One region of the Endozoicomonas sp. ALC013 genome, then DNA from elsewhere that is predicted to be linked to it. Evidence: predicted binding sites of a transcription regulator. Region 1 holds the regulator's gene; the other holds the start of a gene.
What was found. Region 1 encodes PhoB, which activates phosphate uptake and scavenging genes when phosphate is short. Its sites were predicted from a motif close to TGTCATANNNNTGTCANA; they were not measured.

Region 1 (5,668 bases):
TGAAGATCCTTATCCGTCTCTTCATAGAGAATAATTTCATTAATGAAGCGGGCAGACGGGGCATCCGTAACTGGCACCCAGGGTAGCTGCATGGAAGTAAACTCAAGCTGCAATCTTTTCGCCAGCGACATAAAATCCCATACAGCAAATACATGAGCTTCCATAAAGGCCGACAACGTCTCCACACTGTTAATTTTCTGGTAGATGGAGTGATTGAAAAGTTGTTCTTGAAGAGGGCGTAAGTCTTCTGTAAACATGATAGTCTCCCGCTATAAGCAATTTGCTCTGGTAGGCCGACAAGACTACATAGATATTGGACACATGGCAGCCTGTGCTCATTTTTTTATCGGCAAAACATGTGTCGGCTGGAAGGCCCTGACTATATTTCCAAAACACAGAACTCCAAGGGCGCAGATGAAATTTATACAATCGATAACAGGCGCTGATAAATGTGCAGAGCTGCTGGATCAGCACGTACCACGCTGGAAAGACTTTATTCAACTGGCTCGCCTTGATCGCCCCATTGGCATTTATCTACTGCTATGGCCAACACTCTGGGCGCTCTGGCTCGCGGCCGAAGGCATACCCTCTGTTGGTAATCTGGTGGTTTTCATTCTTGGGGTGGTGCTGACCCGCAGCGCTGGCTGTGTTGTTAATGACTATGCTGACCGACATTTTGATGGTCATGTAAAACGAACCCGGCAACGTCCGTTGGTGACCGGAAAGATAACCCCGAAAGAAGCCCTGATATACGCCGCCAGCCTGTTTTTCGTGGCCTTTCTCCTGGTGTTGACCACCAATGCCCTGACCATCTATCTCTCCTTTGCCGCCCTGCTACTCGCCTCAGCCTACCCTTTTGCCAAACGACACACGTATCTGCCGCAAGTGGTATTGGGTGCCGCATTTGGCTGGTCCATCCCCATGGCATTTGCCGCCGAGGCCGACACACTGACCACTCAGACATGGCTGTTGTTTATCGCCAATCTGTTATGGACTGTCGCCTACGATACCCAGTATGCCATGGTGGACCGAGATGATGATCTGCAGATCGGCATTAAGTCCACCGCCATTTTATTTGGCGAAATGGATAATCTGATTATTGCCTGTTTTCAGACGTTTACCCTGATAGCCCTGCTGATGCTGGGTTTACAGCTGGAATTAGCCTGGCCATTCTATGTCAGCCTTGTTGCCGCCGCCGCAGGTTTTACCCACCAGCAATGGTTAACCCGCAACCGTGAAAGGGATCCTTGTTTCAAAGCCTTTCTTTCTAATCATTGGGTTGGTGCCGCCATATTTCTCGGTCTGGTCTGTTCTCTGTGATGACTGACTGAAACACCTGAATTTGAAGGTTGAGCCGAAAGCGCTCAACCTTCACCTCCCCTTTATCACTTCAACGACGGGAAAACAGTAACTCATGGGTTGGACAACCCGCAAAAAGTCCATCAAATTTTCCTCAACGTCATTTTTCTGTAACATTCCCTCGCTGTAATACCTGTCATAAAGATAAACGGTTACCAAAGCAATCTTCTCTCATTCAACCCCGGGGTATTCTCATGTCTGGCAAAACAATTCTAATTGTGGATGATGAAGCACCCATCAGGGAAATGGTCGCTATGGCGCTGGAAATGGCTGGTTATCAGTGCCTGGAAGCAGCTGATGCAAAGCAGGCGCACTCACTGGTGGTGGATAACCGACCCGATTTGATCCTTCTGGACTGGATGCTACCGGATATCTCGGGTATCGAACTGGCCAGACGACTTAAGCGTGACCAGCTGACAGCAGAAATTCCGATCATTATGTTGACCGCCAAAGGGGAAGAAGACCATAAAATCCAGGGGCTGGAAACCGGTGCGGATGATTACATCACCAAGCCTTTCTCCCCCCGCGAGCTCGCTGCCCGACTTAAGGCCGTACTGCGCAGAACTCATGGAATGGACGAACAGTCGGCTATCGTCGTCAAAGGACTGGAACTGGACCCTGTCAGCCACCGGGTCAGTATTGATGGCAACCCGGCCGAAATGGGGCCAACGGAATACCGGCTGCTGCAGTTCTTCCTGACTCATCAGGAGCGAGCCTATTCCCGTGGGCAGTTGCTTGACCAGGTCTGGGGTGGCAATGTGTATGTTGAAGAGAGAACGGTGGATGTCCATATTCGCCGCCTGAGAAAAGCGCTGGGCAGTGGCTATGAGAATTACATTCAAACCGTCAGAGGTACTGGCTACCGTTTTTCCACTAAAGCGTAGAATGCTGGAATTCAATGAAAATGGCTTCAGTGACGTTTTCCTCATCACCACCTGATGACATAAGAATGATGGTCAGGATCAATCACCATAAGCTCAACAAACTGCGGAACTGCCTGTGACCACCTCTGCCCGATCCTGGTTTACTGGTCGAATAGTGTCAATGCTTGCCATCGGGCTGCTGGTCGGCTGGCTGGCGGACCGGATTTTTCTGGGGCTTTTTCTTGCCACATTATTCTACCTTCTCTGGAGCCACCAGCAACTGCACCGATTGCTGATATGGCTTGATAAGGCTGCCCACAAAGAGCTGGATCCCCCGGAAAGCACAGGCGTATGGGGTGAGATCTTTGACGGTATTTATAGAATTCAGCGCAAACACAACCGCTCAAAACAGCGACTTGCCAGCGTGATAGAACGCATACAGGATTCAACGGCAGCATTAAACGACGGAATCGTCATGGCCGACCAGAATGGTTCCCTTGAGTGGTGGAACCGTGCCGCCGGAGAGTTACTGGGCCTGCAAATGCCCGATGACCAGGGACAGCTCCTGACAAACCTGGTCAGAAATCCAAAATTTGCCCGCTATATGAACAATAGCCACGGCAAAGAGCCCATTAAGATCGATTCACCGGTGCATGAGAGCCGACAGCTTCAAATAGCCATTACCGTTTATGGGCAGGGCAATCGACTTCTATTGGTCAGGGATGTCAGCCGGTTGCATCAGCTTGAAATCATGAGAACCGATTTTGTTGCCAATGTTTCCCATGAATTGAGAACACCGCTAACCGTGATTTCCGGTTATCTGGAGACCATGAGTGACGGTATGGCAATGAATCAGGATACACCGCCCATCTTTAATCGTGCTCTTGGTCAAATGCAGGAGCAGGCAACCAGAATGCAGCGACTGATTGAGGATCTTTTGTTACTTTCACGGCTTGAAGCGACGGAACCGGAAAGAATAAGTCAGTCAGTGACGCTTAAGTCTCTGCTTGCCGGTATCGTTAACGACGCCAAAGCATTGAGCGGTGAAAATCAGCACCAGTTACAACTTGAATGCGACGATGATGCCTTATTAACGGGGGATGCCGTGGAGCTGCGCAGTGCCTTTTCTAACCTGGTTTATAACGCTATCCGCTATACCCCGTCTGGAGGAAAGGTGCAGGTGAAGTGGTGGCAGGATCAGGAAGGTGGACACCTGATGGTTCAGGACAATGGTGTTGGCATTGACCCCGTTCATATTCCAAGACTGACTGAGCGTTTTTACCGGGTGGATAAGAGCCGCAGTCATGCGACAGGGGGGACCGGTCTTGGACTGGCGATTGTAAAACATGTGTTATTAAGGCATGAAGGTCGTATCAGTATCAGTAGCCATCCGGGAAAAGGCAGTCGTTTTATATGTCACTTTCCCCTGTCGAGAATCAAGCATGCCAACGTCGTCAACGTATAGCAGGCCGGTTGAACACGATCTTTCCGGTAAATGATGATATTAACGCCGTATTTGCCAAAATAGAAAATAAAAAAGGGTCTGCAAGACCCTTTTTTATTCAGAGCGAATAAAACTTACTCTTCGATCTGTTCCAGAGCGCAGTCCAGACGCTTCTTGCCAGTACGCTCCAGGTACGCCTGGAAATCACGTGGCAGACGGCCAGTAGTGGCACCTTCCCACTTAATGCGCTCACCCGCTTCGTTCTCGTATTCAAAAGTGTACTTTTGAATGTTTCTGCGACGCTTCTGTACTGTCTCTTCCGGTTCCAGATTACCCACACCCAGATCATTCATGGAAACACCACGGTCGGCCATAATCTGCTTGATGGCTTCAATGCTTTCCTGCTTCTTCTTACGCTTCTCTTCGTCTTTGGCACGCGCTTCCTGCTTCTCAGTCAGCACATCGTTCAGACGGGAAATGATGCGCTCCAGATCTTCCGCGTGTACATCTTTAAACAGTGAGCGAATACGGGTTTTGCTGCTGAGGCGATGCAGAACTTCTTCAAAAATATTCATTTACTCTACGACTCCTTGGTCTTGATAGAACTTCCTACTTAGGAATAAAGATGTTCAATTCGATGAACTTTATACAGCAAGATTTTTTTAGATGGAAGTACCATTATATAAATTTTAAAAATAATGTGAATCACTGATAGTAAAAACTGTCAGTTTATTAATCCAAAATCAGGCAGGTTGTTTTTTTGATCAAAAGGAATAAGTTGTATAACTCCGATATGGATCATGTTGAATGGGAACCACAAAGGACACAAAGAGCACGAAGAAGAGCTTTTCTTTTCCTTTGTGCTCTTTGTGTCCTTTGTGGTTCAAAAATTAATGGATAGTTGCTTAATATTTACCGTAAGCGTACCAGCATTCAATCGACGTTTATTTGCGTTTCTTATTCTCACTGCACTGCCAGCTTTGAGTGACTGCGCCATTTTCAAACGACTCAATCTCCACATCAAACTGCCAGATCCGGTGTATATGCTTCAACAGCTCATCGGTCTCTTTTCCCAATGGCCGACCTTCATGCTGGTAATGACGGAGGGTCAGCATGCGGTCACCCCGGATATTGACATTATAAACCTGAATGTTTGGTTCCCGATTGCCGAGGTTATACTGAGCGGCCAGTGACTCACGGATGGCTTTATAGCCTGTTTCATCGTGAATACTGTCCACCTCAAGATAAGTGCGGGACTCATCATCCAGAATTGAAAACAGTCTTAAATCTCGCATCACTTTGGGTGACAGAAACTGCAGGATAAAGCTTTCATCCTTAAAGTTTTTCATGGCAAAGTGCACAGTATCCAGCCAGTCGCTGCCGGCAATATCCGGAAACCACTCCTGGTCTTCATCGGTAGGGTTTTCACAAATACGACGAATATCCATAAACATATTGAAGCCGAGGGTGTATGGATTGATACCACTGTATTGCGGGCTATCAAAAGGCGGCTGATAGATAACACTGGAATGGGAGTGAAGAAACTCCAGCATAAAACCATCGGACACCTTGCCCTCATTGTATAGCTCATGCAGAAGGTGGTAATGCCAGAAACAGGCCCACCCCTCATTCATCACCTGAGTCTGTTTCTGAGGGTAGTAGTATTGGGCAATTTTTCTGGCTATTCGCAACAGCTCCCGCTGCCAGGTTTCCAATAACGGTGCATTCTTTTCCAGGAAGTAGAGCAGGTTTTCTTCCGGGTCTTTAGGAAAGCGCTCTTCCTGTTCCTGCTCATCTTTCTCAACCTTTGGAATGGTGGTCCAAATGTCGTTCAGAGTCCTCTGGATATACTCCGCCCTCTCTTCCTGCCGGGCCTGTTCCTGCTCAGCGGATAAGGGCCGGGGCCGTTTATATCGATTCACCCCCTGATTCATTAATGCATGGCAGGCGTCGAGTATTTCCTCGACCGCCTCAATGCCATACTTCTCTTCACATTGTGCAA
Region 2 (5,668 bases), on a different contig from region 1:
CGACTCCAAACGGGCTGCGGGGACTTCTTCACTGTCAGTAATCTCTCCGGCAACCATTCGGACGGCCTGCCCCGGAGGCTGGTAATCAGCCACCATAATCTGGCCCGGCCAGAAGTGCCCCAGCCCGCGCACAGCGATCAACCCCAGCAGCCCGATCACCAGAACCAGACTGATGGCAACCGCACCGGCATTTAGCCAGACCCAGGGAGCACCGCTGTTAATCCATGCACCAACAGAGCGTTTTCCGGGGCTTTGAAGGGAATTATTCATAGTCATTTCTTATCCTCTTTCCCTTCTTAGAGCGAGCTGTATTTCTTACGAAGTCGATGACGCACCATCTCCGCCGCCGTGTTCACCACAAAGGTAAACAGGAACAGCACCAGTGCGGCCAGAAAGAGAATTCGGTAATGGCTACTGCCCACTTCAGACTCTGGCATCTCAACCGCAATATTGGCCGCCAGCGTCCGCATGCCCTCAAAGATATTGGCATCCATAATGGGCGTATTCCCTGTGGCCATCAGCACGATCATGGTTTCACCCACAGCCCTTCCCATACCGATCATCAGCGCAGAGAAAATACCCGGACTGGCGGTCAGAAGAACCACCCGGGTCAGGGTCTGCCAGGGTGTGGCTCCCAACGCCAGGGAACCATAGGTCAGGTGCCTGGGTACGCTGAATATCGCATCCTCCGCAATGGAAAATATGGTTGGAATAACGGCAAAACCCATGGCCAGTCCTACCACCAGGGCATTACGCTGGTCGTAGGGAATGCCCAGCTCGGTGGTCAGCCAGGTACGCATATCACCGTCAAACAGCCAGAGTTCCAGACTGGAACTGAGCGACATGGCCAGGGCACCACTGAGTAATACCACGGGCACCAGCAATCCGGCCTGCATACCGTCAGGAATCCGGTGACGTATCGTTGCAGGCAAGCCATCCCAGGCAAAAGCAAACATCAGGATGCCCGCTGGCACAAAGAGCAACAGGGCAAAAATACCCACCAGCTGATTTTCAATCAGCGGGGCCAGCCAGAGCCCGGCAAGAAAACCAAGAATGACCGTAGGCAGGGCCTCCATCAGCTCGATCACCGGCTTTACCTTTCTGCGCATGCCCGGAGCCATAAAGTAGGCGGTGTAAATAGCCGCACAAATGGCCAGTGGCGCTGCCAGCAACATGGCATAAAACGCCGCCTTGAGCGTCCCGAACGACAGTGGCATCAGGCTCAGCTTGGGCTCGAAATCATTGTTTGATGCCGAGGACTGCCAGATGTAATCCGGCTGATTGTAAGACTCATACCAGACTTTACCCCACAGGGCAGACCAGGATATTTCCGGGTGCTCATTGTCGATTTTCAGGAATTGCGTCTCACCCTGGCTGGCCAGAATGAGATAATTGCCTCTTGGCGCTACGACCATTTGATCTATTCGACCCGCAGCCAATGGCTCCACCAGCAGAGAACGGTTTGCCGTGGTGTAATACAGACCAACCTGACCCTTCACATCCGACGCCAGAAAGCCCTTGCGCCGATGCTCCGGAACAATCTTGTCGATGGGGTCACTGCCGAGGCTGAAAGAACGAATATTGTGCAAATTCAGACGGCCATCTTCACGAACCATAAACCACTGGGCGATATTGCCTTCTGAGTCACCCACCAGCAGGGACACCCCGCCCAACAGAAACGTCATCGCGGTAACTTCCACTCCCTTAGCGGTCAGGTTGAGCGTCTCATGGATATAGGGACGGTCAATATCGCTGATATTGATCACCGTCAGTTGATTGCTGCCGCTGAGGACATAAAGCCAGGTTTGTTCCGGATCAATCAGCAACTGGCGGATATCCAGGCCACCCTGCGCAGAAAGTCCGCTGATCACCGGCAGGGCGACGGACTGCTGCTCAACAGTGATGGACTCGGTTAAAAAATCCGCTTCCTTATGGACAACCTCCATCACCAGCTGGTTATTGCTGCTGGCGGCCATCAACAGCTTTTCCTCACCGTCACTGATGGCCAGTTGTGCAACCGGAGCCGAAAAGTCCTTGATGGCAAAAGGCTGCCGCTCATAAGGGTAGCTGACTTCCGGTGTGATCTTCCGGCGGTCATCTGGCCAGGTAATCCTGTAGCCCTGATCAAACAGTATGACCTCACCTTTGGTAAGACCGGCCGCCATCAGATTGGAACCAGCAGCATCCCTGACCACCCTGACCACCTCACTGCCCGCAGGTATTGGCAGCAACTCATTCTGTAGCCATTCACCGGTCTGGGAGGAGAAAAAACGCAGATTACCGGAAGCCTCTGCTTGCATGGCCACTTCGGCCTGCTCTTCAACAGCGAGAAATATCGGCGCTTTTTTTGTAGCAACTGGCTCATCAACAAAAGTCAGGGCCGATGGGTATGAAGCAACCCGGGTAATCTCAGCGCGGTTAAATAGCGGCAGGACCTCATAGAGGAGGTAAAAGAAAATCAGGAGAATCGCCACAATCACGCCAAGACCACCGGAGGCAACCCCCCAGCGGGCAAGACGGTCTTTCAAGAAGCGCAGGGAACGATATTTTTTTAGTGCCGGTGTATTGAAATCAATACCCGGGCTGTTATCCATCGAATTTTGATACATGGCGCAAGTCTGATTAAATCATGCCCGTAACTTACAGAATCAATATGACAGTAATGTGACACCGGGAAAAAATCATTGCCCGGGCCAACAGATCAATGTAATTTAGTGGCTGCCAATAACGGCTGTAAGCCTGAATTACCGAGCCTACAGACCTGTTGAAAGTGCATCATGATCAGAGAAAATAACGATGTTACCCAGAAATCTGCTAACAATACCCGGTATTGACACCCAATCAGAACAGTGTAGCTCTGCCCTTTCCATGATCCCTTCCCTGCATGCCCACCGACACCATCATCACCATTGAACGGCTGATTCGACCCTGATCGAATACATTTACTTTTATCGCCTGAGCTTCTAGCCTCAATGTGTAATATATTAATTTACAACTAGAAAAAAGAGCTCAAGGCACAACCAATCAAGGAATGCGACAGCTCCTGACGAGCTCTGCACTGATCTGCTATAGACTGATCTGTTATAGATCGTGCTGTGGATAATGCTGTGGATTGAAGTATCGCAAACCGCTTATAACTCAAAAGAACACAAAACTGGATTACTATGAACGCTGTCATTTTGGCTGTTGCCATCATGCTGACCTTGAGTGTCTTGCGTGTAAACGTTGTACTTGCCCTTTTTTTCGGGGCTATTGGTGGAGGTCTTGCCGGTGGACTGGGGTTTGATGCCACACTGTCCGCTTTTGCCGAAGGGTTGGGGGGTGGTGCCAGCATCGCCATCAGCTACGGTATGCTGGGTGCCTTCGCCATGGCTATATCCGCATCCGGGATTCCCCAGTGGCTGGCCGATCGAATTATTCAGAGGGTAGCCAAGACCCACAAAACAGCTGGCCTGAGGATCTCAATCCTGGGAAGCATTCTGCTGATGGCCTTTGCCTCCCAGAATGTGGTCCCTGTGCATATCGCCTTTATTCCTATTCTGATCCCACCGCTACTGGGTGTTTTCAGCTCCTTACAGCTGGACCGCAGGGCGGTAGCAAGCACCCTGTCGTTTGGTCTGATCGCCACCTATATGCTGGTTCCCATTGGTTTCGGCAATATCTACCTGACCCAGATCCTGGCGGGCAACCTCAACGATAATGGCTTGAACATTGACCCTGACCTGATGCCATCGGCCATGGCTCTACCGGTACTCGGCATGTTTATTGGTCTGCTTGTGGCTGTGTTCTGGACTTACCGTAAACCCCGCCACTACCACATTGCAGAGAGCGCCCTGAAAACCGCTAAGGAAGAGCAGCCATCCATGGAGCCAAAGGCCGTGCTGATTACCCTGGTATCCATTGCGGCGGCACTCGGCGTGCAACTGTTCACCGACTCCATGGCCATGGGTGCAGCCACAGGCTTTATGATGATGATCCTCGGCGGCATTGTGCACTGGCGGGAAGCGGATGATGTCTTTGCCCGGGGTGTAAGAATGATGGCCCTGTGTGGATTTATCATGATCTCTGCCTCTGGCTTTGCCGAAGTACTCAGGACAACCGGGGATATTCCTGCCCTGGTGGCCATGGTTGAAGAGCTGGTTTATGGCAGCAAGGCACTGGCCGCATTGCTGATGCTGCTTGTTGGATTGATGATCACCATGGGCATTGGTTCTTCCTTCTCAACCATTCCCATTATTGCCACGCTCTATGTCCCACTGGCGCTGGCCCTCGGCTTTTCACCTCTGGCAACCGCAGCGCTTGTTGGTGCATCCGGCGCGCTGGGTGATGCAGGCTCTCCAGCCTCCGACTCCACCATTGGCCCAACCGCCGGGCTGGATGTGGATGGCCAGCACGACCATATCCGTGACACCGTTATTCCAACGTTTATGCACTACAACATTCCCATGATCCTGTTTGCCTGGATCGCGGCAATGATTCTGTAATTAATGCGTATCCTTTGAAGGGCTAACCAAAAAATAAAGCCACTGAAGACAGTGGCTTTATCTCCACTCAGCAATCACATTACTTGCTGGCAATCGTCGTATTATCCAGTCCGAGCTTAGCCAGGTATTTATCAACCACCTTGCCTGGCAGTGGGATATAACCATCCTTCACAACCACTTCCTGCCCCTGTTTCGAGAGCAGCAACTTAACAAATTCGCGCTCAAGGGGAGACAGTGGCTTGTTAGGCTGCTTGTTCACATACACGTACAGAAAACGTGACAGAGGATAGCTGCCATCAACCGCATTCAGCGGCGTCGCCTCGACAAAGGACTGGCCTTCTTTCTTCGCCAGTGCAACGGTTCTCACACTGGAGGTTTTGTAACCAATACCAGAATAGCCAATACCGTTCAGCGATGCAGAAACCGACTGAACCACCGAGGCGGAACCTGGCTGCTCATTCACACTGTTTTTAAAATCCCCCTTACACAGGGCCTTCTTCTTGAAGTAGCCATAAGTGCCGGATACCGAGTTACGTCCATACAGCTGCACAGAGCGGTTCTGCCAGGATCCACTCAGGCCAATATCACCCCAGGTCTTCACTTCACTGTCTGCGCCACACTTGCGGGTTGACGAGAAAATCGCATCCACTTCGGCCATGGTCAGGCCTTTGATGGGATTATCTTTGTTAACAAAGACCGCCAGCGCATCAATCGCCACAGGAATCGCCGTTGGCTTGTAACCATGCCTTTTCTCAAATGCTTCCAGCTCCTTGTCCTTCATTTTCCGGCTCATGGGGCCGAAGTTTGAGGTACTTTCGGTCAGAGCGGGAGGTGCAGTAGAAGAACCCGCCGCCTGAATCTGAACATTCACATTGGGATAAATGCGCTTGAAATCTTCGGCCCAGAGCGTCATCAGATTTGCCAGCGTGTCTGAACCCACGGAGGACAGGTTACCGGACACGCCACTGGACTTACTGTACTTTGGCAGGGATGGATCCAGCTGGCTGGCCATGGCAGCACCACTGGCCAACGCCAGCGCTGCGGTAGCAGACACAGCCAGGACTCGCTTAAATGCCGTTACGTGTGTTGTTATTTTCATCATTTGCTCTCCAGGATTTACGCGCCCTGTTCGAATAACAGCGCCTTCTCATCTTTAAGGGCTATCAAAGGTTGATCTGAGGCGT

Region 2: the regulator PhoB is predicted to act here: its motif matches at 2,653-2,670, upstream of ACO6V1_RS18515 (ABC transporter permease subunit).

Annotation. Positions count from the first base shown of each region.
Region 1 covers NZ_JBLYNS010000019.1:3,657-9,324, forward strand. The annotation lists gene ACO6V1_RS05925 (DUF3050 domain-containing protein) at 1-257, opposite strand, end outside; gene ubiA (4-hydroxybenzoate octaprenyltransferase) at 415-1,320, shown strand; gene phoB (phosphate regulon transcriptional regulator PhoB) at 1,554-2,243, shown strand; gene phoR (phosphate regulon sensor histidine kinase PhoR) at 2,359-3,687, shown strand; gene ACO6V1_RS05945 (H-NS family nucleoid-associated regulatory protein) at 3,801-4,241, opposite strand; gene ACO6V1_RS05950 (SpoVR family protein) at 4,611-5,668, opposite strand, start outside.
Region 2 covers NZ_JBLYNS010000126.1:8,805-14,472, forward strand. The annotation lists gene pstA (phosphate ABC transporter permease PstA) at 1-270, opposite strand, end outside; gene ACO6V1_RS18515 (ABC transporter permease subunit) at 297-2,609, opposite strand; gene ACO6V1_RS18520 (Na+/H+ antiporter family protein) at 3,165-4,484, shown strand; gene ACO6V1_RS18525 (PstS family phosphate ABC transporter substrate-binding protein) at 4,564-5,583, opposite strand.